2 regions of the Stutzerimonas sp. NM35 genome follow, and region 2 is predicted to be linked to the other one. Evidence: predicted binding sites of a transcription regulator. Region 2 holds the regulator's gene; the other holds the start of a gene.
The links. The regulator FliA, encoded in region 2, starts transcription of late flagellar genes. The targets are predictions, from matches to a motif close to CTAAAGTTTNNNNNNNNNNNGCCGNTAA.
Positions count from the first base shown of each region.

Region 1: ACYCFC_RS16455 (methyl-accepting chemotaxis protein) is a predicted target of FliA. The motif match lies at 7,698-7,725, and genes of this name have one in related genera.

Region 1 is NZ_CM137728.1:3,565,560-3,576,195, reverse strand. Features, by position in the region: gene glnA (glutamate--ammonia ligase) at 1-466, opposite strand, end outside; gene thiI (tRNA uracil 4-sulfurtransferase ThiI) at 831-2,315, shown strand; gene typA (translational GTPase TypA) at 2,440-4,251, shown strand; gene ACYCFC_RS16460 (DUF5610 domain-containing protein) at 4,475-5,611, shown strand; gene ACYCFC_RS16455 (methyl-accepting chemotaxis protein) at 5,792-7,588, opposite strand; gene ACYCFC_RS16450 (YehS family protein) at 7,914-8,372, shown strand; gene ACYCFC_RS16445 (DUF1028 domain-containing protein) at 8,596-9,270, shown strand; gene ACYCFC_RS16440 (Na+/H+ antiporter subunit E) at 9,463-9,954, shown strand; gene ACYCFC_RS16435 (monovalent cation/H+ antiporter complex subunit F) at 9,954-10,205, shown strand; gene ACYCFC_RS16430 (cation:proton antiporter) at 10,198-10,488, shown strand; gene ACYCFC_RS16425 (MnhB domain-containing protein) at 10,481-10,636, shown strand, end outside.
Region 2 is NZ_CM137728.1:552,591-563,226, forward strand. Features, by position in the region: gene sodC (superoxide dismutase [Cu-Zn] SodC) at 1-240, opposite strand, end outside; gene flhA (flagellar biosynthesis protein FlhA) at 461-2,581, shown strand; gene flhF (flagellar biosynthesis protein FlhF) at 2,597-3,877, shown strand; gene fleN (flagellar synthesis regulator FleN) at 3,969-4,796, shown strand; gene fliA (RNA polymerase sigma factor FliA) at 4,814-5,539, shown strand; gene ACYCFC_RS02630 (chemotaxis response regulator CheY) at 5,806-6,180, shown strand; gene ACYCFC_RS02635 (protein phosphatase CheZ) at 6,201-6,995, shown strand; gene ACYCFC_RS02640 (chemotaxis protein CheA) at 7,007-9,181, shown strand; gene ACYCFC_RS02645 (protein-glutamate methylesterase/protein-glutamine glutaminase) at 9,230-10,330, shown strand; gene ACYCFC_RS02650 (flagellar motor protein) at 10,330-10,636, shown strand, end outside.

The DNA.
Region 1 (10,636 bases), 1.5 Mb from region 2:
CCTGCTCGGAATAGATCTTGAACATCGAGCCGGAAATGTCCGACTTGAATTTCACCTGATCGAAGATGAAGAACTCCGGCTCCGGGCCGACGAACACAGTGTCGCCGATGCCGGTGGTCTTGAGGAATTCCTCGGCGCGCTTGGCGATGGAGCGCGGGTCGCGGTCGTAGCCCTGCATGGTGCTCGGCTCGACGATGTCGCAGACCAGAATCAGTGTCGGCTCTTCGGTGAACGGATCGAGCACGGCGGTTTCGTCGACGGGCATCAGGATCATGTCGGAGGCTTCGATGCCTTTCCAGCCATGCACGGACGAGCCATCGAACATCTTGCCGTGCTCGAAGAAATCCTCGTCCTCGGCGTCGCGAGCCGGAATGGTCAAGTGGTGTTGCTTGCCCTTGGTGTCGGTGAAGCGCAGATCAATCCACTTCACATCGTAATCTTTGATCAGTTGAAGCGACTTCGACATGGTGTTCTCCAGATAGTGGAAGCGCTGACAGGGATGCTTCCGAAGCAGGGTGAAGCCGGGCGGCGATGTTCCGCCAAAGGCGACCTGCCTCACAAGAGAGCAAATTGCGTGCCATTGCTCTTTTATGGACAAGAAGTGCCTGAGTCGGGGCGCTTTTCCGGGGCGTGAATTCCAGCCCGACCGTCATCGCCTGTTTGGCGCACCATAATAGTGCGCGGCTTGGGTTTTTCGAGCGATTTGGGAGCAAAAAACGCCGGCAGGCAGTTTTTCAACTGCTTGGCAGAAAACTGCCTGAAAGTTGATCAGATTCCGATATACTCCGCCCCCCTCTTTTTATGCCATGCAGGCGCGTGCGCTCTTTTTCATGAAGCTGATCGTCAAGGTTTTCCCCGAAATCACCATCAAGAGCCCGCCGGTACGCAAGGGTTTCATTCGCCAGCTGGCGAAGAACATCCGCACCGTGCTGCGCGAACTCGATCCCGACCTGCGGGTGGAAGGGGTGTGGGACAACATCGAGGTGGAAACCGCGCTCAGCGATGCGAAAGTGCTGCGCGAGATGATCGAGCGCCTGCGCTGCACGCCGGGCATCGGCCATTGCCTGGAAGTTCATGAATACCCGCTGGGCGATCTGGATGACGTCTTCGAGAAGTGCCACGCGCACTTCGCCGACCGTCTGCCGGGCAAGATCTTCGCGGTGCGCTGCAAGCGTGCCGGCAAGCATGCGTTCAGCTCGATGGATGTCGAGCGCCACGTCGGCAGCCGTCTGCGCGAAGAGTGCGGCGCGGCGGGGATTTCCCTGAAGGCGCCCGAGATCGAAGTGCGCATGGAAATTCGCGATCAGCGCCTGTTCGTCGTGCATGCCCAGCACGACGGCATCGGCGGCTATCCGCTGGGCGCGCTGGAGCAGACCCTGGTCTTGATGTCCGGCGGTTTCGACTCCACCGTGGCCGCCTACCAGATGATGCGCCGCGGGCTGATGACGCATTTCTGCTTCTTCAACCTCGGTGGTCGTGCCCACGAGCTGGGCGTGATGGAAGTCGCCCACTATCTATGGAAGAAATACGGCAGTTCGCACCGCGTACTATTCATCAGCGTGCCGTTCGAGGAAGTGGTCGGCGAGATTCTCGAAAAGGTCGACAACAGCCAGATGGGCGTGGTGCTCAAGCGCATGATGCTGCGCGCCTCGACGCAGATCGCCGAGCGCCTGCGCATCGATGCCCTGGTCACCGGCGAGGCGATTTCGCAGGTATCCAGCCAGACGCTGCCCAACCTCGCAGTGATCGATTCGGCTACCGACATGCTGGTGCTGCGCCCGCTGATCGCCGCCCACAAGCAGGACATCATCAACACCGCGTTCGAGATCGGCACCGCCGAGTTCGCCAAGAACATGCCCGAGTATTGCGGCGTGATCTCCAAGAACCCGACCACCAGGGCCAAGCGCTACCGTATCGAACACGAAGAAAAACAGTTCGACATGAGGGTGCTCGAGCGCGCCCTGGAAAATGCCCGCCAGGTGGCCATCGACCAGGTGATCGACGAGCTGGGCGAGGATATCCAGGTCGAGCACGTGTCGGAGCCGACAGCCAATCAGGTCATTCTCGACATTCGTCATCCTGACGAGGCCGAGGACGAACCTCTGCAACTGGCCGGCATCGAAGTGCAGACACTGCCGTTCTACGCCGTCAACAATCGCTTCAAGGAACTGGACGGGAACCGCCAGTACCTGCTGTATTGCGACAAAGGTGTCATGAGCCGCCTGCATGCTCATCATCTGCTCTGCGAGGGGCATCAGAATGTGCGGGTCTATCGGCCCGCGCGCGGGACGCTGGAAGCTGGAAGCCGGACGTAATGAGCGACTGGTCCAACAACCGCGTGGTCATCCGACGCAAGCAGCCTCCCGACCGGGATGTGCGTCCTTTCCTATTCGCTTTCGGCTTTCAAGGCTTCCAGTCTCTTACTCAGGTAAACAAACAGTGATCGAGAATCTCCGCAATATCGCCATCATCGCCCACGTCGACCACGGCAAGACCACCCTCGTCGACAAACTCCTGCGCCTGTCCGGCACCCTGGACCGCAAGGAGCTGGAAAACGAGCGTGTGATGGACAGCAACGACCAGGAGAAGGAGCGTGGCATCACCATCCTGGCCAAGAACACCGCGCTGAAGTGGAAAGACTACGACATCAACATCGTCGATACCCCCGGCCACGCCGACTTCGGCGGTGAAGTCGAGCGCGTCATGAGCATGGTCGATTGCGTACTGCTGGTAGTCGATTCCATCGACGGCCCGATGCCGCAGACCCGCTTCGTGACCCAGAAGGCCTTCCAGGCCGGTCTGAACCCCATCGTCGTGGTCAACAAGATCGACCGTCCCGGCGCGCGCCCGGACTGGGTCGTCGACCAGATCTTCGACCTGTTCGACAACCTCGGCGCCACCGAACAGCAGCTGGACTTCCCGATCGTCTACGCCAGCGCCCTGAACGGCCTTTCCGGTCTCGATCATGAGAACCTGGCCGACAACATGGACGCCCTGTTCCAGGCCATCGTCGATCACGTCCCGGCTCCGAACGTCGATCCCGAAGGTCCGTTCCAGATGCAGATCTCCCAGCTGGACTACAACAGCTTCCTCGGCGTGATCGGCGTGGGCCGTATCGCTCGCGGCAAGGTTAAGACCAACACCCCGGTGATCGCCATCGGCGCCGACGGCAAGAAGCGCCAGGGCCGCATCCTGAAGATCATGGGCCACTCCGGCCTGCAGCGTGTCGAAGTCGCCGAAGCCCAGGCCGGCGATATCGTCTGCGTCAGCGGCATGGACGAGCTGTTCATCTCCGACACCCTCTGCGACATGAACAACGTCGAGGCGCTGCCGCCGCTGACCGTCGACGAGCCGACCGTATCCATGACCTTCCAGGTCAACGATTCGCCGTTCTGCGGCAAGGAAGGCAAGTTCGTCACCAGCCGCAACATCAAGGAGCGTCTGGAGAAGGAGCTGCTGCACAACGTCGCCCTGCGCGTCGAGGAAGGCGACTCGGCGGACAAGTTCAAGGTCTCCGGCCGTGGCGAGCTGCACCTGTCGGTACTGATCGAAACCATGCGCCGTGAAGGCTTCGAGCTGGCCGTGGGCCGTCCGGAAGTGGTGATCAAGGAAGTCGACGGCGAGAAGCAGGAGCCCTACGAAAACGTCATCATCGACATCGAAGAGCAGCATCAGGGCGCGCTGATGGAACAGATGGGCCTGCGCAAGGGCGATCTGACCAACATGGCGCCGGACGGCAAGGGCCGCATCCGTCTGGAATACACCATTCCGGCGCGTGGCCTGATCGGCTTCCGCAACAACTTCCTGACCATGACCTCGGGCACCGGCATCCTCACCTCTACCTTCAGCCACTACGGGCCGATCAAGGGCGGTGAAGTCACCAACCGGCAGAACGGCGTACTGGTCTCCATGGCCACCGGCAAGGCGCTGACCTACTCGCTGGAAACCCTGCAGAGCCGTGGCAAGCTGTTCCTCGAACCCGGCCAGGAAATCTACGAAGGCCAGCTGGCCGGCATCCACAGCCGCGATAACGACCTGGTGATCAACCCCACCAAGGGCAAGAAACTCGACAACATGCGCGCCTCCGGCAAGGATGAAGTCATCGCCCTGGTGCCGCCGATTAAGTTCACCCTTGAACAGGCTCTGGAGTTCATCGACGACGACGAACTGGTCGAAGTGACGCCCAAGTCGATCCGCCTACGCAAGAAGATTCTCGACGAGAACCAGCGCAAGCGCGCCGCCAAGAACTGAGTTCAGCGGTAGCTGAAAGCCCCCGTCAGCGTGAGCTGGCGGGGGCTTTTTCGTTCAGGTGATGCGGGTGTCCCGCATTCGTCAGTCTTGCATCCCGCTATCTGCTGCCTTGTCTTACCGGGGCTTGGGTTGGGACAGGCAAGGGGCCGTCAATCGATAAGGCTAAAGTGTGCCCCGTCGTTGCCGCTAACCTCAGCAGATAACCTGCCTGGGTCCCTTAGCCATGAATCCTCTGGCCTCGCTCAACTCTTCCACTTCCCGTGCCGCGCAAGCCGGCCAGCCCGCCACAGCGCGTAACGATGTCGCCGATGCCCAGGCCACTCTGGCCAATCGGCTCACTGAAAAGCTGGGGCTGCAGCCGGGGGCGCTCAACGGCAAGCGCGATGATTTCACGCCCGAGAAGGTCGCTGAGCGAGTGCTGGGTTTCATCGAGCAACGCCTGCAGCAAGAAGCGGCTGCCGGTGCCGATCCGGCCAGGCTGAACAAGCTGCTTGGCCAGGCCCGCGATGGCGTGGAGAAGGGCTTCGCCGAGGCCCGCAAGATTCTCGATGGCATGGGGGTGCTGGGTGGCCAGGTCGCCAGCGATATCGATGACACCTACGCGCGCATTCAGGATGGCCTGAGTGGCCTCGACAAGCGTTTCGGCAGCGCGCCGGCAATGGCGGACAAGGTTGCGTTGAGCGGCTATAGCGAGCGCTTCAGCGCCCTGGCGGAAACCTTCGAGCTGTCCGTCACCACCCGCGACGGTGACCGTCTGCGCATCTCCGTGGCGCAGGCTTCGGCCAGTTGGACGCAGAAGGGTTTCGCTGTGGCTGGCAATGGCGGCTCTACGGCTGTGGTGGCGAGCAGTCAGTCCGGCAGCCTGCAGATCGGCGGTTGGCAGGTCAGTGTCGAAGGCGAGCTGGACGATGGCGAGATCAAGGCGCTGGAGAAACTCTTCAGCCAGGTACAGGAGCTGTCCGAGAAATTCTATGTGGGCGACCTGGCCGGCGCTTTCGATCGCGCCATGGCGCTGGACATGGACAGTGAGCAACTGGCGTCGATGTCACTGCACCTGACCCAGACCAGCGTGCGCCAGGCCACCGATGCCTACGGCGCCGTGGCCGGGCAGGGCGCCAGTGCGGTCAACACCGACCTGCAGGCGTATGCGCAGGGCCTGCTCGATGCATTGCGCAGTGCCAGCGGCCTGACGCAAGACGCCGGTGGCCTGCTCAAGGACCTGCTCAAGGGTGGCTTCTCGCTCAACGAGCGATTCGACCTTCCCCGCCTGGAAAAGGCCGAAAGCCTCAACCGCAGCCTGCTCGATGGCCTGCAGGCGCTGCTTGATGGTCAGGCCGGAAAGGGCGCTGCCGCGAGCTGATCATGCTCGATGGCAAGCCGCGCCGCTGGATGCCCTGAGCGACTCCCTGCGGTGCTGATAAACGGCGAGCAGGTCGTGTGCTTCGATGAGAGTCTGATGGCCGTGCCGACAGGAATGTTTTGGGGGCGCTGACATTCATGCCGGCCATACAGAGATGCCGGCAGGATACGGCACGGTTTTTCAGTCATTGAGCAGCGCATCGATCGCGCAGCCGACGCGGGCGTTACCCCAGTGGCGGCCGTTGATGTAGATGGGCATGGCAAGGTCGCAGAGCAGCTCGCCGGTGTCGCGGATATAGGTGCGTACCAGCAGGGCCGTGGTGTTCTTCGCGGCGCGCAGTTCGCCGGGGTTTTCGAATTTGCGGTTGCAGCGGTTGCCGACCAAGTCGGTGGCCTGGTCGCCGGTCAGGGGTTTGGAGAATTTCAGGTTGTGCGCCGACAGGTAGCCATCGACGTTGACCCCGACCGCATAGTTGCAGCCGGGTGTGGCGGCCAGGCCGGCTTCCAGGTGTTTCTGGCAGCGCTGGGTGAAGGCTTCGCTCCAGGCCAGCTTGTACTTGGGCGGTACGCTGTTGCCGAGCGGCTGGTAGTTGCGGTCGAAGACGTCGATGCCTTCGCGGCTCATCTCGATCAGCTCCGCCTGCAGGGCATCGCGCAGTTCGCGGGTCCTGGCCACGACCAGATCGAATACGCCGATGCCGATCTTGAAGCGCGAGACCAGTTCCTGAACGGCTTCGGTGTCCTGAGCCAGCTCCCCGGTGCGTGTCTCGGAGTCGCTCATGTGGCTGGCCACGTCCGCTGAAAGCTGGTGGATGTGGGTGACGTTCTCGTGCACCTGAACGTTGGAGGCGGAAAGCTCTTCCATGGAGCTGGCGATATGCAGCAGCTGTACGCCGGTCTGTTCGAAGTCTGCGACCATCTCTTCGAACTGCTGCGCCGAGCGGCTGACCACGTCACGGGTCTGTTGCACATCGGCGTTGATTTCGTCGTTCGCTTCGCGGGTGTGGCTGACCAGTTTCAGCATGGTGTCGATGTTGCCGGAGATTTCCACCGAGGCCTTGTTGACACGTTCGGCCAGGGTGCGGACTTCATCGGCGACCACGGCGAAGCCGCGCCCGGCCTCTCCGGCGCGGGCGGCTTCGATGGCGGCGTTGAGCGCCAGCAGGTTGGTCCGGTCGGCCACGTCGCGGATCAGCGCGGCGATCTGGTTGATGCTGGCCGAGCGCTGGGACAGGTCCTCGACGGTCTGGTTGAAGGTCTGCACCTTGTCGCCAACCTGGTTGATCTTGCGGGAAATGTCCTGCATCTCGCCCAGCGAAACCCGCGCGTTTTCGAGGTTGGCGTTGGTCGAGTCGGAGATGATCTGGGTGCTGCGCGACACTTCGCTGATCGCTGCGGTGGCCTCGGTACTGGCGGTGAATACGGTTTCGGTCATGCTCACCTGCTCGCGGGCGCTTTGGCCGGTGTCGGCGATGCGGGTCTTGACCAGCAGGGCCTCGCGGGCGATGGGGATGGTCATCTTGCGGATTTCGCTGATGACCTGGCGCATCTGCGCGGCGAAGCGGTTGTAGCTTTCGGCCAGTTCACGGAATTCATCGTGGGAGCGAGGTTGAAGGTTCTGGGAGAAGTCGCCACCGTCGTCGCCGATTTCGTTGAAGGCCGCGATCATCGAGCGGACCGGCGTGAGGATCAGGTGGCGCAGGTAGAGCGTCTGCCCGACGAGCCATACCAGCCCCAGCACGCTCAGGATGATGACCGCCGTGAGGCCGCCATCCAGCGAGGCGTTGATGCGCGCCGCCAGTTCAGCGGAGACATCATCGCTGGCCAGCGCAGCGGCGATGTAGTGCTTCTGCTCAAGGTAGATGTACAGGTAGCCAAGGTTGATCGCGTAGAGCAGGAAAAAGCTCGCGAGCTTCTTGCTCAGAGAATTCCAGAAGGTCTTCTCGCTCCACTCGTACAACTCCTTCAGGATGCCCATCGATATTTCCTCGTCATGTTCTTGTTATGCGTTTGCAGAAGCGCTGAGTGCACGGCGGATTCGGCATGCAGCATAGGGGCGTGCAGATGTTTTCCGATGTCTTCGATCAATATCGGCACCCCGGGCGCAAATATGAATATTTTGACGCCAATGATCTGCACCTTTACACGGGGGTGGCCGCTATATACTTGCCCAACTGGCTTCCGGTTGCCGCTGAGAGGCTGTCGAAAAACCACCTGTCAGCCACTGTGGCGGACGCAACGAATCGAATGGCTGAACCGTTGGCAGCGTTCCTGCCTGGTTCAATCGCCCGGAAGGAATATTCATGCTCAACAACGATGTCCTGCGCAGCCTGCGTTATACCCTGAACGCAAGCGACGCGAAAATGGCCGAGATCGCCCAGCTCACAGGCTGCGAAATTCCCGAAGCTGAAATGCTGGCCTACCTGAAGAAGGAGGACGAGGTCGGTTACAAGCCCTGCGGCGACCGTATCATGGCGTACTTCCTCGATGGGCTGGTGATCTACAAGCGCGGCAGGGACGAAAGCCGGCCTGCACCGCCGATAGAGCTGCCCATTACCAACAATCTGATCCTGAAGAAGCTGCGCGTGGCCTTCGAGTTGAAGGAAGAGGATATGCACGAGATTCTCAAGGCCGCCGATTTCCCGATATCCAAGCCGGAACTCAGCGCGCTGTTCCGCAAGGCCGGGCATAGCAACTACCGCGCATGCGGCGATCAGTTGCTGCGCAACTTCCTCAAGGGCCTGACGCTGCGCTGCAGATAATCGGCCAGTGCCGGTGCCGAAGCCTTTATGGCGTCGGCGCATCACCCTGGCATTCATCGCCAGCATGGCCCCTGTACCGAGCACTCCAGCCCTGGCCGCATGTTGCGCAAGCATCGTTTAGCGGCGCCTGGGTGAGCGGGATCGAGTGTGAATGCAATAGGCGCGCGGAACGATCCAGCCACGGCTGCAGCCAAACGGGTGAAAGCATTGGACAGGGTGCCGCATGACGTTCTCGATAGTTGCCAGATGTCCACGGACCGGCCAGTTCGGTATCGCCGCCGCCACCGCCATGCCCGCGGTGGGTAAATTGCTGGCCCATGCCGCGGCGGGTGTCGGTGCCGTGGCAACCCAGGCGCGGATCAATCCCTATCTGGGTATCGACGGGCTGGACTTTCTGCGGAAGGGCCTTTCAGCGGCTGAGGTGATCGAGCATCTCAAGAGTACCGACCCCTGTCTGTCACAACGGCAGGTAGCCGTGATCGACAGCCGGGGACGGACCGATTGCTGGACCGGGGCTCAATGCCTGCCCTGGTCTGGCGCCATCGGCGGCGATGGTTTTTCCGCACAGGGCAATCGGCTGGTCGGAAGGCAGGTGCTCGAGGTGGTGGCCGATACGCTCGACCGCACCGGTTCCCTGCCACTGGTGGAGCGTTTGCTGGAGGCGCTTTCCGCGGGTGATGACTGCGGTGGCGACCGCCATGGTGAGTCCTCGGCAACCATCTATGTGGTCGATCGCGAAGCGTATCCGCTCTGGGATATTCGCGTTGACCATCACCCGGACCCGGTGGCCGAGCTACGCCGGCTGCATGGGGTGTTCGAGCGCGAAGTATTGCCCGAAATGCTGCGCATGCCGACTCGCGACAACCCCGCCGGAGCCGCTGGAGAGGATTCGGTCTGATCCATGTTCCCCTGCATGCAGCACGGCTTCAACGGCTTATCCTTTTTGCTCCCGTCAGCGGAATGCGACAGTCGCTATATTCATAGTGCTGAGCTTCCGCAATGCGCTGAAACAAGCCGGAGGGGGGAAGCCAAGGAACGTCGTGGCTGCGCTCAGTCCAACACAACGACTCGCCACCAAGGAGTAACAGTGATGGGCCAGACCGGATTGCGTTGCCGCTGGGCCGATGGACTGGGCTGGGCGTTGCTTTACGGCGCGCTCTGGGCATTGTTCACCGGCAGCAGCGGCTGGCTGCTGGGGGTGCCGAGTATTTTGTCGGCGGTGGGGCTTTCGTTGTGGTTGGGAATCAGGCCCTGGAGGCTCTCGCTGACGGCTCTGCCAGGCTTTCTCCGGTTCTTTCTCTGCAGGATGGTCATGGGTGGCTGGGACGTGGCGTGGCGTGCCCTGCATCCTCGATGTCCGCTGCAACCGGCATGGCATCAATATTCGCTTGCCAGCCAGTCGCCGCGGATGCGTCTGTTGCTGTCGGCCATGGTCGGGCTGTTGCCGGGGACGCTGGTCTCGCGTATCGATGGTGAGCGGATGCAGGTCCACGTGCTGGACGAGCGCTTGCCCTGGCGGGCTACCATCGCTGAACTCGAACAGCGCCTCGAACGGCTGCTTGGCGCGAGTGGGAAGCGCTGATGGCCGTGTTTTCGGCGCTGCTGTTGCTGACCCTGATCATGGGCCTGTGGCGGGTGCTGCGTGGGCCGGGGTGGGTCGGTCGGCTGCTGGCGGTGCAGTTGTTCGGTACTACCGGCACCGCGCTGCTGCTGGTGCTGGCGCAGTGGCAGGACGCGCCGGCGCTGCGCGATGCGGCGCTGGTGCTGGCCCTGCTGGCGGCGATGATCAGCGTCGCACTGGTACAACTGCTGCGGCGCAGCCACCATGAATGAGCTGCTCGCCCTTTTCAGCTGGCTGCTGCTGGCCGGCGGGCTGCTGTTCTTTGCCGCCGGCAGTATCGGGCTGCTGCGCTTTCCCGACACCCTGAGCCGCCTGCACGCGCTGACCAAGGCCGATACCCTCGGCCTCGGTCTGGTAGTCGCCGGGCTTGCACTGCGCGCGGGCAGCCTGCTGGAAGTGGCGCAGATGCTGCTGATCTGGTTGCTGGTGCTGGCTTCGGGCACCACCGCTTGCCAGCTGCTGGCGCGCCAGTGCGAGGAGAGCGGCGATGACTGACTGGCTGCTCGATGCGGTGCTCGGGTTGTTGCTGCTGGGCCTGGCCGGCGGCGCGCTGCATGTGCGCCAGCTGTATGCCGGGGTGCTGCTGTTCATCGCCTTTGGGCTGGTGCTGGCGCTGGTCTGGGCACGTCTGGGTGCCGCCGAC
Region 2 (10,636 bases):
GTCGATTTCGGCGGGCTCGCAGCTGCCCTTGGCATGCAGATGGAAGCCATGGGTGCCGGCGTCGAGGCCGGACAGTTCGGGACGAAATACCAGGCCGTACTGGCTGGTTTCGATCCTGACGTTGCCGAGGGATTCGCCGACACCCTGGGCCGATACGGCATTGATCGGCACGCTGAGGGTTTCGGCCTGCAGGCCCAGCGCCGTGCAGCTGGCGAGTGCCGCGATAAACCACTGTTTCATGGCAAGACTCCTGTTAAGTGAGGTGAGGCAACTGCTGCCGGAAAGGGCATCGGCGTTTCTGTCTGTCGACGGCCCTGGATTTGAGACTGTCAGGGACTGGCTCGGTTCGATGGCGGTCGGGCCGGGCAGATGGCGGCTCGGCAAGTTGGACCCCTTCTTGCTATAGCCGAGGCAGGGCGCGTTTGCGTCAATTCTTTGTTCTGCTCTACCGGGGTTCAAATTGGATCGCACGCAAATCATCCAGATAGGCAATGGCCTGGCGAGCGCTGGCCGAGGCAATCTCGGCGTGCCGCTGCTGCTGTTGGTGATGCTCGGCATGATGATGTTGCCGGTGCCGCCGTTCCTGCTGGACGTGCTGTTCACCTTCAATATCGCACTGTCCATCGTCGTGCTGCTGGTCAGCGTGTATGCCTTGCGACCGCTGGATTTCGCCGTCTTTCCAACCGTGCTGCTGGTCGCCACGCTGCTGCGTCTGGCGCTGAACGTCGCCTCTACCCGGGTCGTGCTGATTCACGGTCATGAGGGGGGCACCGCCGCCGGTCATGTGATCGAAGCCTTCGGCAATGTGGTGATCGGCGGCAATTACGTCGTGGGTATCGTGGTCTTCGCGATTCTGATGATCATCAACTTCGTCGTGGTGACCAAGGGTGCGGGGCGTATTTCCGAAGTGAGCGCGCGCTTCACCCTCGACGCCATGCCGGGCAAGCAGATGGCCATCGACGCCGACCTGAACTCGGGCCTGATCGATCAGGAGGAAGCGAAAAAGCGCCGCACCGAGGTTTCTTCGGAAGCCGATTTCTACGGTTCCATGGACGGTGCCAGCAAGTTCGTTCGCGGTGACGCCATTGCCGGCCTGCTGATCCTGTTCATCAACCTGCTTGGCGGGATGGGCATCGGCATGCTCCAGCATGGCCTGAGCTTCTCCGAAGCCGGGCAGATCTATGCGTTGCTGACCATCGGTGATGGCCTGGTGGCGCAGATTCCGTCGCTGCTGCTGTCCACTGCGGCGGCGATCATGGTCACTCGCGTCACCAGCTCCGAGGATATGGGCCAGCAGGTCAACCGGCAGATGTTCGCCTCGCCCAAGGCGCTCGCCGTATCCGCGGGGCTGATGATTGCCATGGGCCTGGTTCCCGGCATGCCGCATATGTCGTTTCTCGGGCTCGGTGCCGTGGCCGCAGCCGGCGCCTACTGGATCTGGCATCGCCAGAAGCAGGTCAAGCTGAAGGCTGAGCAGGAAGTCCAGACGCAGCAGGAAATGCTCCCGGCACAGCGTGCGGCGGAAACCCGGGAACTGGGCTGGGACGACGTCACGCCGGTGGATATGGTCGGCCTGGAAGTCGGTTACCGGCTGATCCCGCTGGTCGACCGCAACCAGGGCGGGCAACTGCTGGCCAGGATCAAGGGCGTGCGCAAGAAGCTTTCCCAGGACCTGGGCTTCCTGATGCCATCGGTGCACATCCGCGACAACCTCGACCTGCTGCCCAATGCCTATCGGCTGACGCTGATGGGCGTGAGCCTGGCCGAGGCCGAGGTCTATCCCGATCGCGAGCTGGCGATCAATCCGGGGCAGGTGTTCGGCCCGCTCAACGGCATCGCGGCCAAGGACCCGGCGTTCGGTCTGGAGGCGGTGTGGATCGAGGCCGGCCAGCGCGATCAGGCGCAGTCGCTCGGCTACACGGTGGTCGATGCCAGCACCGTGATCGCGACTCACCTCAATCAGGTCCTGCACAAGCATGCCCATGAGCTGTTGGGGCACGAGGAAGTCCAGCAACTGATGCAGTTGCTGGCCAAGAGTTCGCCCAAGCTGGCCGAGGAGCTGGTGCCGGGGATGATTTCCCTCTCGACGCTGCTCAAGGTGCTGCAGGCGTTGCTGCAGGAGCAGGTGCCGGTGCGTGATATCCGCACCATCGCCGAGGCCATCGCCAATGTCGCGGCCAAGAGTCAAGATCCCGCCGCGATGGTGGCGGCGGTGCGGGTCGCGCTTTCCCGTGCAATCGTGCAAAACGTTGTGGGACTAGAGCCGCAGCTGCCTGTGATTACTCTGGAACCCAGATTGGAACAGATATTGCTCAACAGTCTGCAGAAGGCTGGCCAGGGGGCCGACGATGGTATTCTCCTGGAGCCGGGAATGGCCGAAAAGTTGCAACGGTCACTGGTAGATGCCGCACAGCGTCAAGAAATGTTGGGCAAACCGGCGATTCTGCTGGTAGCTGGCCCGGTTCGCGCGATGCTGTCGCGATTCGCCCGCCTGTCGGTCCCCAGCATTCATGTCCTGGCCTACCAGGAAATACCGGATAACAAGCAGGTCACCATCGTTGCGACGGTGGGTCAGAATTAACCGAGGGTACAGGCCATGCAGGTCAAACGTTTCTTCGCAGCCGACATGCGCATCGCCATGAAGATGATTCGTGACGAGCTGGGCGCCGATGCCGTGATTACGGGCAATCGCCGTGTCGCCGGCGGCGTCGAGCTGACCGCTGTGCTCGATTACCCGATGGAACCGGTCGTCTCGAAGCAACCGAATGCGGCGCTCGAGGCCGAACTGCGCAAGACCCAGGCGCGAATCGCCAGCGCCCACGCCGAGCTGAGTGCGCCGTCACGCGCGCAGGCCGGCAAGGACCGTCAACTGCTTGACGATAAGCCGGCTGCGGTCGCCCAGGCGACACCTTCCGCACCGACGGCTTCGCTCGATTCCCGTGCGGTCGAGGCCATGCACAGTGAGTTGCAAGGCCTGCGCGAGTTGATCGAAGTGCAGCTGGGCTCCATTGCCTGGGGCCAGGAGCAAAGCCGCCGCCCGCAGCAGGCTGGCCTCTGGCGCCGTCTGCAGCGTATCGGCCTGCCGGCTGATCTGTCGCGCAGCCTGCTGGAGAAGGTGTCCACCGTGGCCGAGCCGCGTCAGGCATGGCGCATGCTGCTGGCGCATCTGGCGCAATCGATCAAGGTCAGCAAGGTCGAGCCGCTGGAAGAGGGCGGCGTCATCGCTCTGGTCGGCCCGGCCGGTGCCGGCAAGACCACCACGCTGGCCAAGCTGGCGGCGCGCTACGTGCTCAAGTACGGGCCGCAGAGTATCGCCCTGGCGAGCATGGACAACTACCGTATCGGCGCTCAGGAGCAACTGAGAACGCTGGGTCGTATCCTCGATGTGCCAGTCGTTCAGATCGACCCTGCCCAGCCGCTGGGCAAGACGCTGCAGCCCCTGGCGCGCAAACGCCTGATTCTCGTCGATACCGCCGGGCTTCCGGCAGGTGATGCGATGATGCGCATGCAGCTCGAAACCCTGGCCGATCGTGGCATCAAATCGAAAAACTACCTGGTGCTGGCGGCAACCAGCCAGAGCCAGGTATTGAAGGCAGCCTGGCACAACTATCGCCGTTGCGGGCTGGCGGGCTGCATCCTGACTAAGCTGGATGAGGCCGGTAGCCTGGGTGACGTGCTTGGGCTAACGATTAGCCAGCATCTGCCGATAGCCTATCTGGCCGATGGACCGCGCATCCCTGATGACCTGCAGTTGCCTCGCAGTCATCAATTGGTCAGTCGGGCGGTAAGCCTGCAATTGGACGAGTCTCCCAGCGAGGAGACCATGGCAGACATGTTTACCGGGTTGTACAACGGATCATCACGGAAGGTCGGATGAAGGCTTGGTCCCGTGATACAGACAATGAAGACGCGTTCCGGCTGAACGCATCGATGGCCCTGTGGCCCCAGCAAGATATAGGCGTGTGAAAATGGGTACTCATCCCGTACAGGTGATTGCAGTGACTGGCGGCAAGGGTGGCGTCGGCAAGACCAACGTGTCGGTCAATCTGGCGCTGGCGTTGGCCGATCTCGGTCGCAGGGTGGTGCTGCTCGACGCCGACCTTGGCCTGGCCAACGTCGATGTGCTGCTGGGTTTGACCACCAAGCGTACCCTGGCCGATGTCATCGCCGGCGAATGTGATCTGCGCGATGTGCTGATCCAGGGGCCGGGCGGCATACGCATCGTGCCCGCGGCTTCCGGGACCCAGAGCATGGTGCAGCTGTCCAGTCTGCAGCACTCTGGGCTGATCCAGGCATTCAGCGACATTGGCGATGATATCGACGTGCTGATCATCGACACCGCCGCCGGTATCGGTGATGGTGTGGTGAGTTTCGTCCGCGCCGCACAGGAAGTCCTGCTGGTGGTGACGGACGAGCCGACGTCGATTACCGACGCCTATGCCCTGATCAAGTTGCTCAACCGTGACTACGGCATCAGCCGTTTCCGCGTGCTGGCCAACATGGCACACGCACCGCAGGAAGGGCGCAATCTGTTCGCCAAACTGGCCAAGGTGACCGAGCGCTTCCTCGATGTGGCGCTACAGTATGTGGGGGCGGTGCCCTACGACGAATCTGTGCGCAAGGCCGTACAGAAGCAGCGTGCCGTCTATGAGGCGTACCCGCGCGCCAAGTCTTCGCTGGCGTTCAAGGCCATCGCACAGAAAGTGGATACCTGGCCGCTGCCGGCAACTCCGCGCGGCCATCTGGAGTTCTTTGTGGAGCGCCTTGTCAGGCCCGCCGCAGACACTCACGAATGACACCGGCTGGATTGGGTATGTATTACAGCAAGGCTCAGGCAAAAGACTCGCAATACCAGCTCATCGACCAGTACGCGCCGTTGGTCAAGCGCATCGCCTATCACCTGTTGGCGCGCTTGCCGGCGAGCGTGCAGGTGGATGATCTGCTGCAGGCCGGCATGATCGGGCTGCTCGAGGCATCGAAGAAATACGATTCGGGAAAAGGCGCGAGCTTCGAAACCTATGCCGGTATTCGCATTCGCGGGGCCATGCTCGATGAGGTACGCAAGGGCGACTGGGCGCCGCGCTCGGTGCACCGCAACTCGCGCATGGTCAGCGAGGCGATTCGGGCCATCGAGGCGAAAACCGGTCGCGACGCTAAAGATCACGAGGTTGCAGCCGAACTTGAATTGAGTCTGGATGAGTACTACGGCATTCTGGGTGACACTCTGGGCAGCCGCCTGTTCAGTTTTGATGATCTGCTTCAGGAAGGCGAGCACGGAGAGTTCGGTGAAGATGCCGCCAGCGCGCATCCCGAGCCGTTTCGTGATCTCGAAGACGAGCGTTTTCAGCAGGCGCTGGCCGAGGCCATCAGCAACCTGCCGGAACGTGAAAAGCTGGTGCTTTCGCTGTACTACGACGAAGAGTTGAACTTGAAGGAGATCGGCCAGGTTCTGGGGGTCAGCGAGTCGCGGGTGAGTCAGTTGCACAGTCAATGCGCGGCACGTTTGCGTGCCCGCCTCGGTGAGTGGCGCGCGCGCTGACGCCGGTTTGCAAAAAGCATTCGAGGCCGCTTTCTACAGGGCGCCTCTAGAAACGTAGGCGAGGCAGTCAGCGCAAGGCAAAAACAGGCGAAAAAGCGCAGTTTACGAGTTGTAAATGAGCATTTTGAGCCTGTTTTTAACGCAGCGATGACAACGCAGGTAGTTTTTAGAGGTGCCCTACAGGCTTTATCGATGAAGCCCGCAGAAAAGCCGTGAGCAGGGCTTTGGGGATTTCGGGATTTACGGAGGTGTACTTGGACAAGAACATGAAAATCCTCATCGTTGACGACTTCTCGACGATGAGACGGATCATCAAGAACCTCTTGCGCGATCTGGGTTTCACCAATACCGCCGAAGCGGACGACGGCACCACCGCGTTGCCCATGCTCAAGAGTGGCAGTTTCGACTTCCTCGTGACTGACTGGAACATGCCCGGCATGAGCGGCATCGACCTGTTGCGTCATGTGCGCGCCGATGAGCGCCTCAAGCACCTGCCGGTCCTGATGGTCACCGCTGAAGCCAAGCGCGACCAGATCATCGAAGCCGCACAGGCCGGTGTTAACGGCTACGTGGTCAAGCCATTCACGGCCCAGGTGCTCAAGGAAAAGATCGAGAAGATCTTCGAGCGCGTCAACGGCTGAAGTAGCGCCGCGAGGGTACTATGACGCAAGCAGAACAAAGTCTTGTGGAGTTTGAAGCGACTCTGCGAGCCCGTGCGCCTCAGCTGCTCGAAAGTCTGCAGCAAGGCCGCCTGGATGATACTGCGCAGATGCTCAATGAGCTTAATCAGATTCGCAACAACAGCCTCTATCATGAGGTCGGCAAGCTCACGCGCGAACTGCACAACGCCATCGTCAAGCTCGAGATGGATACCAGCGCCACGGGCGGCGATCCATCGCCGATCACCGATGCGACCGATCGCCTTTCCTATGTGGTGACGATGACCGAAAAGGCGGCCAATCGCACCATGGATCTGGTGGAAGAGTCGACGCCACTGGTGAACTACGTCAGCTACGAAGCCCAGAGCCTGACGGCTGACTGGCAGCGCTTCATGCGCCGGGACATGAATGCTGAAGAGTTCAGGGATCTTGTCCGCCGGGTCGATTCGTTTCTTCAGCGCTCCATGAACGATGGCAGTCAGCTCTCGCAGAATCTCAGCGAAATCATGCTGGCTCAGGACTTTCAGGATCTGACCGGGCAGGTGATCAAGCGGGTCACCCGACTGGTCAGCGAGCTCGAAAGCAACCTGCTCAATCTTGTGCTGATGGCCGGTCAGGTCGATCGCATGGCGGGTATCCGGCACGACTGCGAGTCGATACGCCTGGAGCAGGAAAGACAAAAACGAGAAAAAGAATCTTCCAATGGTGAAGGTCCGCAGATGCATGCCGATATACGAGAGGATGTCGTGTCCGGTCAGGATGATGTCGACGACCTGCTTTCGAGCCTGGGCTTTTAGGGGATGTGAATATGAGCTTCGACGCCGATGAGGAGATTCTCCAGGACTTCCTGGTAGAGGCCGGCGAGATTCTCGAACTATTGTCAGAGCAGTTGGTGGAGCTGGAAAGCAGCCCCGACGATACCGCCTTGCTCAATGCGATTTTTCGCGGTTTTCACACGGTAAAAGGCGGTGCCGGCTTTCTCCAGCTGCATGAGCTGGTCGAGTGCTGCCATATCGCCGAAAACGTTTTCGACATCCTGCGCAAGGGTGAGCGTCGCGTTGAACCGGAACTGATGGATGTCGTGCTGCAGGCACTGGACGCCGTCAATGCCATGTTCAATCAGGTGCGTGAACGCACTGAAGTGACCCCGGCTACACCTGAACTGCTGGCCGCATTGGCGCGCCTGGCCGAGCCGGCCAGCATGGATGCCCCGGCTGCCGAGCCTGTCGCTGTTGCGCCAGAGCCTGAAGCCGCGACTGCGGATAACGAGTTCGAGCAGTTGCTCGGTGCGCTGGACGATGCGGCGGGCAACGCCTCTGCTGCCGTCGCTGACGATGAGATTACTGACGCTGAATTCGAATCGCTGCTCGATCAGCTGCATGGCCAGGGACAGTTCAAGATCGATTCCGGCGCCGCACAGATTGCTTCTGCGCCCAGGGCTAGCGAGGCGCCTGTCAGCGATGAGATCACCGACGATGAGTTCGAGGCGCTGCTCGATCAGTTGCACGGAAAGGGACAGTTCGCCGAAGTACCTGCCGCCGCTGAGCCGCAGCAGGCAAGCGCCGATACCACGACTGTTTCCGCTTCTGCTCCCGCTGCAGGCGGCGATCACATCACCGATGATGAATTCGAGGCCTTGCTCGATCAGTTGCATGGCAAAGGCAAGTTCGAAGCGGAAGTGGTCGCACCAGCATCTGCGCCCGCTTCAGCCAAGCCGGGCGCCGCGCCGAAAGCTGCTGCAGCGAAACCCGTAGCCGCACCCGCCAAGGCTGCCGCCGCGCCTGCCAGGGCCGCGGCGGAAAAACCGGCCAGTGAAGCCGAAACCACGGTACGCGTCGATACGGCGCGGCTCGACGAGATCATGAACATGGTCGGCGAGCTGGTGCTGGTGCGTAACCGGTTGGTGCGGCTGGGTGCCGACAGCGGCGACGAGGCCATGTCCAAGGCAGTGTCCAATCTCGACGTGGTCACTGGCGACCTGCAAAGCGCGGTGATGAAAACGCGCATGCAGCCGATCAAGAAGGCCTTCGGTCGGTTCCCGCGTCTGATCCGGGACATGGCGCGCAACCTGAAGAAAGAAATCAATCTTGAGCTGATCGGTGAGGAAACCGATCTGGACAAGAACCTCGTCGAGGCTCTGGCCGATCCGCTGGTGCACTTGGTGCGTAACGCGGTCGATCATGGCATCGAGATGCCGGATGAGCGCGAAGCCGCAGGCAAGCCGCGCACCGGCAAGGTGGTGTTGTCCGCCGAGCAGGAGGGTGATCACATCCTGCTGATCATCAGTGACGACGGCAAAGGCATGGATGCCAACATCCTGCGTGCCAAGGCTATCGAGAAGGGCATGCTGGACAAGGATGCAGCCGAGCGACTGAGTGATCTGGAGTGCTACAACCTGATCTTCGCGGCGGGTTTCTCGACCAAGACGGAGATCTCCGACGTCTCCGGTCGTGGCGTCGGCATGGATGTGGTCAAGACCAAGATTTCCCAGCTCAACGGTACGGTCAATGTCTTCTCCGCCAAGGGCCAGGGCTCGCGCGTGGTGATCAAAGTGCCGCTGACATTGGCGATCATGCCGACCCTGATGGTGATGCTGGGCAACCAGGCATTCGCTTTTCCGCTGGTCAACGTCAACGAGATTTTCCATCTCGATCTGTCCCGCACCAATGTCGTCGATGGTCAGGAAGTGGTGATCGTGCGTGACAAGGCGCTGCCGCTATTCTATCTCAAGCGCTGGCTGGTGAAGGACGCGCAGCAGGAGGAGCAGCGCGAAGGTCATGTGGTGATCCTGAGTGTCGGTAACCAGAGCATCGGCTTCGTCGTCGATCAGCTGGTGGGCCAGGAAGAGGTGGTGATCAAGCCGCTGGGCAAGATGCTGCAAGGCACACCAGGCATGTCCGGTGCGACCATCACGGGCGACGGTCGGATAGCTCTGATCCTCGATGTGCCGAGCATGCTCAAGCGTTACGCACGCAGGATCTGATCAGTTGGACAGCGCTCCCTGGGGGAGCGCTGTCGCTAGGAGTGTTTTATGGCAGTCAAGGTCCTGGTAGTGGACGATTCCGGCTTCTTTCGGCGCCGTGTATCGGAAATCCTCTCTTCAGACCCGAATATCCAGGTGATCGGCACCGCCACCAACGGACGAGAGGCGATTGACCAGACGCTGGCGCTCAAGCCCGACGTCATCACCATGGATTATGAAATGCCGACAATGGATGGCATTTCCGCGGTGCGGCAGATCATGCAGCGTTGTCCGACGCCGGTACTGATGTTCTCCTCGCTGACTCATGAAGGCGCGCGCGTCACGCTGGATGCGCTGGATGCCGGGGCGGTGGATTTCCTGCCGAAGAATTTCGAGGATATTTCGCGCAACCCGGACAAGGTCAAGCAGCTGCTCTGCGAGAAAGTGCACACCATCTCGCGCAGCAATCGGCATTACGTCAGTCCTCGCACGCCGTCGGCGGCTCCGGTTGGCCGCACGGCGGCAGCGCCGGCAGTGCCCGCTTTCACCGCGCCGCGCAGTACGCCAGCACCGGCGCCGAGCCCGGTTTCGCCGGCGCCACGGCGCAAGGCCTACCGGCTGGTCGCCATCGGCACGTCCACAGGTGGTCCCGTGGCGCTGCAGCGGGTGCTGACCCAGCTTCCGGCCGGCTTCCCGGCGCCCATCGTGCTGATCCAGCACATGCCCGCCGCGTTCACCAAGGCCTTCGCCGAACGTCTGGACAAGCTCTGCAACATCCGTGTCAAGGAAGCCGAAGATGGCGATCTGCTGCGTCCCGGCCTGGCGTTGCTGGCGCCCGGTGGCAAGCAGATGATGGTCGACGGGCGCGGCGCGGTACGCATTCTGCCCGGTGACGAGCGGCTCAACTATCGCCCCTGTGTCGACGTGACTTTCGGCTCTGCCGCCAAGGCGTTCAATGACAAGGTTCTGGCGGTGGTCCTCACCGGCATGGGCGCCGATGGTCGTGAGGGCGCACGCATGCTCAAGCAATGCGGCAGCCAGGTCTGGACCCAGGACGAGGCCAGCTGCGTGATCTATGGCATGCCCATGGCCGTGGCCAAGGCGAACCTCAGCGACGCCGTCTACGCGCTCGATGACATCGGTCGGCACCTGAGCGAGGCCTGCATCTGATGGATGTGCTCAGCCTTATCGGGCTGGTTCTTGCGTTCGTCGCCATCGTCGGGGGAAATTTTCTCGAGGGTGGGCATATTTCCGCGCTGCTCAATGGGCCGGCGGCGCTGATCGTACTGGGTGGAACCCTCGGGGCGGTACTGTTGCAGACGCCCATGGCGGTCTTCATGCGGGCGATGTCGATCATCGGCTGGATCTTCTTTCCGCCTCGCGTCGACATGCTGAAGGGCATCAGCCTGGTCACCGGCTGGAGCACGACCGCCCGCAAGGAAGGCCTGCTGGGCCTTGAGCCGGTTGCCGAAACCG